DNA from 2 places in the Aeromicrobium sp. EU05-FHT14F07 genome. Region 2 is predicted to be linked to the other one. Evidence: riboswitches for the same ligand, from Rfam matches in the RefSeq annotation. Region 2 holds a riboswitch; the other holds the start of a gene.
What was found. A riboswitch is a leader RNA that binds a small molecule or an ion and turns the genes downstream of it on or off. The one in region 2 is predicted to bind cobalamin.

Region 1 (3,183 bases), on a different contig from region 2:
TGCGTCGACTGCGCGAGGAGCGCGGCCTCAGCCAGGTCGAGCTCGCACGGATCCTGGCCATCTCGGCCAGCTACCTGAACCAGATCGAGCACGACACCCGTCCGCTGACGGTCACCGTGCTGGTGCGGCTCACCGAGGTCTTCGGCGTCGACCCGGCGTTCTTCAGCCCCCGCGACACCGCCCGCCAGCTCGCGGAGCTGCGAGAGGCGCTGCCGGAGGCCAGCGGCGCCACCGGCCTGCCGCTGTCGGACCTGCAGCAGGTCGCCGGGTCCATGCCCGAGGTCGCGGAGGCGATCGTGCAGCTGCACCGGCGCTACCGCGACGCCGTCGCCCACCTGGAGGCCGTGACCGACCGCCGCGCCGCCTCGCAGGCCCTCATGCCGCACGAGCACGTCCGCGACTTCTTCTACCGGCACCAGAACTACATCGACCCTGTCGACCGGGCCGCGGAGGACCTGGCGCGGTCCATCGGGACACGACGCCTCGAGGTCCGCCGCCACCTGCGACGTCACCTGCAGACCGCTCACGGCGTCACCGTCGCGGCCAGTGCGGCCGACGGTCGCAGCACCCTCGAGTACGACGAGGCCACACGCACGCTCCGTCTCGCGCCCGACCTCCGCCCTGGGCAGCAGGCGTTCCGCATGGCGACACAGCTCGCCTACCTGGAGGCGGGCGACGTCCTCGACGCCGTCCTCGACGCCGAGACCTGGCCGGACGACACCACCCGCGCCCTGGCGCGGATCGGTCTGGCCCACTACTTCGCCGGCGCGCTGATCCTGCCCTACCGCCCCTTCTTCCGCGCCGCCGAGCGGCTGCGCTACGACGTCGAGGTGCTCGCCGAGCACTTCGGCGTCGGCTACGAGACCGTCGCTCACCGGCTGAGCACGCTGCAGCGGTCCGAGCTGCGCGGCGTGCCGTTCATCTTCGTGCGGGTCGACAAGGCGGGGAACATCTCCAAGCGCGTGTCGGCCACGGGCTTCCACTTCTCGCGCAGCGGCGGCACCTGCCCGCTCTGGAACGTCTACGACGCCTTCGCCTCCCCCGGACAGGTCGACGTGCAGGTGGCGGAGATGCCCGACGGCCAGCGCTACCTGTGGGTGGCCCGGACCGTCACCCGGCGGCGCGGCGGCTACGGCAGCGCGGCCAAGACGTTCGTCATCGGGCTGGGCTGCGAGCTGCGCCAGGCCGGGCGCCTGGTCTACAGCGCGGGGCTCGACCTCGCCCAGCCGGACGTCATGCCGATCGGACCTGGCTGTCGCACGTGCGACCGCCCTCGCTGCCCGCAGCGTGCCGCCCCGCCGATCGGCCGACCGCTCCAGGTCGACGAGCACCGCAGCTCCTTCGACCCGTACGGGGTCGGTCGACCGGCCTGAGCACGATGCGCCCTCGGCACGTGGTCGCTCGTCGCCTCGGTGCTGCTACGGTGCGGCTGCCAGTCGCGTCCGGCCACGGTCGGACCAGGGAACCCGGTGGGAATCCGGGACTGACGCGCAGCGGTGTGGGTGACGGGCCAGGCATGACACCACTGGACTCTCGGGTCCGGGAAGGTGCCTGGCCCGGTTGATCCCGAGTCCGAAGACCTGCTGGCCGCGGCCTCGCCGAGGTCGCGACACCCGACCCGGGGTTCTCGCGCACGGAGCCCCCGGACCCCAGAGGGCACCACCATGGCCATCCGTCGTACCCCCGTCCACCTCGCCGCCTGCCTCTCCTCGGCCCTGCTGCTGAGCGCCTGCACCGGCGCCCCCGGAGCCGACCGCTCCGACGTCGGGGGCACCGCCGGCTACCCCCTCTCCGTCGACGACTGCGGCACCACCTCCGTCGTCGACGCCCCGCCGCGTCGAGCCGTCACGATGAACCAGGGCGCGACGGAGGTCGCGCTCGCTCTCGGCCTGGAGGACAGGCTCGCCGGGACCGCCTACCTCGACGACCGGGTCGCCGACGCGCACGCCGACGCCTACTCCTCCGTCGACGTGATCGCGAAGGAGTACCCCGACCAGGAGGCCCTCCTGGCGGCCGAGCCCGACTTCGTCTACGCCTCGTACACGAGCGCGTTCGACGAGGAGACGGCAGCGTCCCGGTCCGAGCTCGCCGACCTCGGGATCGCCACCTACACCTCGCCCCTCGGCTGCCGGGACGCCGACGGCCGGGTGGCGTTCGACGACGTCTGGGACGAGGTCGAGACCGTGGCGGAGGTCTTCGACGTGACCGACCGCGCCACCGCCCTCGTGAAGCGGCAGCGCGACACCCTGACGAAGCTGGAGGACGAGGCGGCCGGGGACGGGCTCGACGTCTTCTGGTTCGACTCCGGCGACAGGACACCGCTGGCCGGGGCGGGCCAGGGCGGCCCGCAGCTCGTGCTCGACGCGGTCGGGGCCACCAACGTCTTCTCCGACGTCGACGGCGGCTGGTCCGAGGTGCCCTGGGAGGACGTCCTCGCGGCCGATCCCGACGTGATCGTGCTCGCCGACGCCTCATGGTCCTCGGCTGCGCAGAAGCGCGGCCACCTCGAGAAGGACCCGGTGCTCAGGACGCTGCGTGCCGTCCGCGAGGGTCGGTTGGTCACCGTGCCGTACAGCGCGTCGACGCCCGGCGTGCGGCTCGTGGAGGGGGCCTCGACCCTCGCCCAGCAGCTCACGGACCTGGGCTGAGGAGGCTGTCAGGATGCGGGAGACCCACCCGGTGCGGGATCGGACCGGCCCCAGGTCGGCGACGCCGGCCTGTCTCGTCCTCGTGGCCCTGCTCCTCGCGACGATGGCCGCCGCGCTGGCCGTCGGCTCGGTGAACGTGCCGCTTCACACGGTCCTCGAGGTGGTGGCGCGTCGCGTCGGGGTCGGCGACAGCGAGGTGACGCTCCTGCAGGACCGGATCGTGTGGCAGCTGCGGCTCCCCCGCATGGTCGGCGCGGCCGCGGTCGGTGCCGGACTCGCCGTCACCGGAGCCGTGCTGCAGTCCCTCACCCGCAACGAGCTGGCGGATCCCTACCTGCTCGGCATCTCCAGCGGAGCCGCGGTCGGCGCGGTCTGCGTGCTGGTCCTCGGAGTCGGGGCCGGCGCCCTCGCGTCGACCGCGTCCCTGACGCTCGGCGCCTTCCTCGGGGCGCTCGGGGCGCTCGGTCTCGTGCTGGCGCTGGCCGCGGGTCGTTCCGGTGTGCTGCCACCCTCGCGGACCGTCCTCGCCGGCGTC
Region 2 (3,183 bases):
GGCGTGACGTCCCAGGGCACGTGCGCCGCGTCCAGGCGTCGGGTCAGCTCGTGGAGGGCGGAGTACAGCGACGGGTCGCCCGACGACAGCCGGACCACCTCCAGACCCGCGCGGTGGGCGTCGACCACGACCTCGGTGATCTGGTCGAGGTCGAGGTCCTGCGTGTCGACGAGCCGCGCGTCGGGTCGGCAGTGCTCCAGCACGGCCTCGACGTAGGTGCCGGCGTAGACGACGACGTCGGCCCGCTCCAGCAGCCGCGCGGCGCGGACGGTGAGCAGGTCGGCGGCGCCCGGTCCGGCCCCCACCACGTGCACGGTCATGCCTGTGCCCCCTTGACGACGGAGTACTGCGTGACGGCCCGGGCCGGCGTCCACGACGTGAAGGTGCCGAGCGGCGCGGCGGTCTCCACGAGCAGGCGCACCAGCTCGCCCCCGACCCTGCCGCGCCACGCGACGAGCAGCTGCTCGGTCTCGAGCGTCACGCCGTGGACGACGAGCCGTCCACCGGGTCGCAGCGCCGCCCAGCAGGCGTCGAGCACGCCGTCGACGGTGGCACCCCCGCCGACGAACACCGCGTCGGGGGCGTCGAGACCCTCGAGCGCGTCCGGCGCTGGGCCCGCCACGACGCGCAGGTCGGGGACGCCGAGCGTGCGAGCGTTCCGACCGATCCGCTCGGCCCGCTCCGGGTCGCGCTCGACCGCCACCGCCCGGCACGACGGGTGCGTGCGCGACCACTCGACGGCGACGGAGCCGGCACCGGCGCCGACGTCCCACAGCAGCGCCCCAGGGGTCGGGGCGAGGCGGGCGAGGGCGCTCGCGCGGACGTCGCGCTTGGTCACCTGGCCGTCGTGCTCGAAGGCGTCGTCGGGCAGGCCGGGCACGAGCGGCAGCACGCGGGCACCGTCGTCGACCTGCACGGCGAGCACGGTGAGCGGTCCGACGTCCGCCGACCACGTGGCGGCGACGCCGTCGACCCGGCTCTCGTCGTCCGCGCCGAGGTTCGTGAGGGCACTGAGGCCGCTCGTGCCGTACCCCTGCGACGCGAGCAGCGCGGCCACCTGCGACGGGGTCGACGCGTCGGAGCAGAGCACGAGCAGCCGGGCGCCGGGGTGCAGACGCGTGACGAGGCGGTGCACGTCGCGGCCCACCAGCGTGACCACCTCCGACGTCTCCGCCGACCACCGCATGCGGGCGCGGGCGAGCGCCGCCGACGAGACGCCGGGCAGCACCTCCACGCGGTCGGCGCCGAGCAGCGACACGAGGGTCGTCCCGATCCCCGAGACGAGCGGGTCGCCGGACGCGAGCGCGACGACCCGGCGCCCGTCCAGCTCGTCGAGCAGCGCCGGCAGTCCCTCGCGCAGCGGCGACGGCCACGTCCGACGCTCCGCCGTGACGTCGGCCGGCACGAGCGCGAGGTGCCGCTCGCCGCCGAGGAGCACCTCGGCGGCCTCGACCGCGGCGCGACGGGCGACGTCGAGGCCGGCCCAGCCGTCCGCCCCGACGCCCACGACGACGACGGGGCCGGTGGCTCGACGGGGGGTGCTCATGTCCGGCGAGGCTAGTGCCTGCACACGGACCCGGCGTGCCCCGGTAGCCTGGCTCGGACAAACTGCACACGCGCGAGGTGCCCCAGACGGTTGGGGAGAATCGGGAAGCCGGTGGAAGTCCGGCACAGGGTCCGCTGCGGTGACCACCTGGAGGTGGAAGTCCGAAGACCGGCCTCGCGCCGCACCAGCCATGGCGATCGAGCGGGAGCCCTCATGCCACAGCACTACCCCTTCACCGCCGTCGTCGGTGCCGAGCCCGACCACCTGGACGACATGGCGCTGGCCCTCGTCCTCACGACGATCTCGCCCGCGATCGGCGGGGTGCTGGTGCGCGGCGAGAAGGGCACGGCCAAGTCGACGCTCGTGCGGGCGCTCGCCGCGGTGCTCCCGCCCATCGACGTCGTGAAGGGCGACCGGTTCTCCAGCGACCCCGCCGACCCGGCACCGCTCTCGCCCGACGGTCCGTTCGGTCCCGACCCGGAGTCCGAGACGCGGCCGGTGCGGCTCGTCGAGCTGCCCGTCGGTGCCACCGAGGACCGTGTGCTCGGCTCCCTCGACCTCGAGCAGGCGCTCGGCAGCGGCGTCACCCGCTACGAGCCCGGTCTGCTCGCCCGCGCGCACCGTGGCGTGCTGTACGTCGACGAGGTCAACCTGCTGCACGACCACCTCGTCGACCTGCTGCTCGACGCCGCCGCGATGGGTCGCTCGACGGTCGAGCGCGACGGCGTGTCCGTCGAGCACGCTGCCCGGTTCGTGCTGATCGGCACCATGAACCCCGAGGAGGGCGAGCTGCGCCCGCAGCTGCTCGACCGCTTCGGCCTGGCCGTCGAGGTGGCCGCCCCGCGCGACCCGCAGGCGCGTGTGGAGGTCGTGCGCCGCCGGCTCGCGTTCGACGCCGACCCCGTCGGTTTCTCCGCCCGCTTCGCCGAGCAGGACGCCGCGCTCACCGAACGCATCAGCCGCGCGCAGCAGCTCGTGGCCGACGTCGCGCTCGACGACGCCACGCTGCTCTCGATCGCCGAGCTGTGCGCGGCCTTCGAGGTCGACGGCCTGCGTGCCGACATCGTCACCGCACGCACGGCCGCCGCGCACGCCGCCTGGCACGGCCGCACCACCATCACCCGCGACGACGTCCGCGCCGCCGCCCGCCTGGCGCTGCCACACCGCCGACGCCGCAACCCGTTCGACGAGACGGGCCTCGACGAGTCGCAGCTCGACGACCTGCTCGGACCGGACGAGCCGCCCGCAGGCGGGCCCGACGACGGTCCCGAGGGTCCCGACGACGGGGGCCCTGACGGTGGGGGTCCCGACGGCGGACCTGGAGGCACGCCCGAGAGCGCGTCGGACGCCTCGGCACCCGCCACCCCGCCCACGCCGCCCGGGGGCGACGCCCCGGAGGGTTCCGGTCAGGCGCAGGAGTCGACGGTGGGAGCCGGCGAGCCCGTGCGGGCACGGCTGCTGCAGGTCGACGGCGTCGGTGCCGGGGTCTCGGGCCGACGCTCGCGGGCGATCACCGACGACGGTCGCCGCATCGGCGCGCGCACGCCGGCGGGTCGTTCGGGCTCGCTGCACCTCGTCGAGACCGTGCGCGCCGCCGCCCCGCACCAGCACGCCCGCGGCCGTGCCGACGGCGGCCG

Region 1: linked by a shared signal. The riboswitch ahead of AC3WRM_RS16145 (ABC transporter substrate-binding protein) and the one ahead of AC3WRM_RS15350 (magnesium chelatase subunit D family protein) in region 2 are both predicted to bind cobalamin.

Annotation. Positions count from the first base shown of each region.
Region 1 is NZ_JBYTCR010000021.1:25,153-28,335, reverse strand. Features, by position in the region: gene AC3WRM_RS16150 (short-chain fatty acyl-CoA regulator family protein) at 1-1,373, shown strand, start outside; cobalamin riboswitch at 1,417-1,602, shown strand; gene AC3WRM_RS16145 (ABC transporter substrate-binding protein) at 1,665-2,648, shown strand; gene AC3WRM_RS16140 (FecCD family ABC transporter permease) at 2,662-3,183, shown strand, end outside.
Region 2 is NZ_JBYTCR010000019.1:11,321-14,503, reverse strand. Features, by position in the region: gene AC3WRM_RS15360 (cobalt-precorrin-4/precorrin-4 C(11)-methyltransferase) at 1-320, opposite strand, end outside; gene cbiE (precorrin-6y C5,15-methyltransferase (decarboxylating) subunit CbiE) at 317-1,546, opposite strand; cobalamin riboswitch at 1,605-1,737, shown strand; gene AC3WRM_RS15350 (magnesium chelatase subunit D family protein) at 1,760-3,183, shown strand, end outside.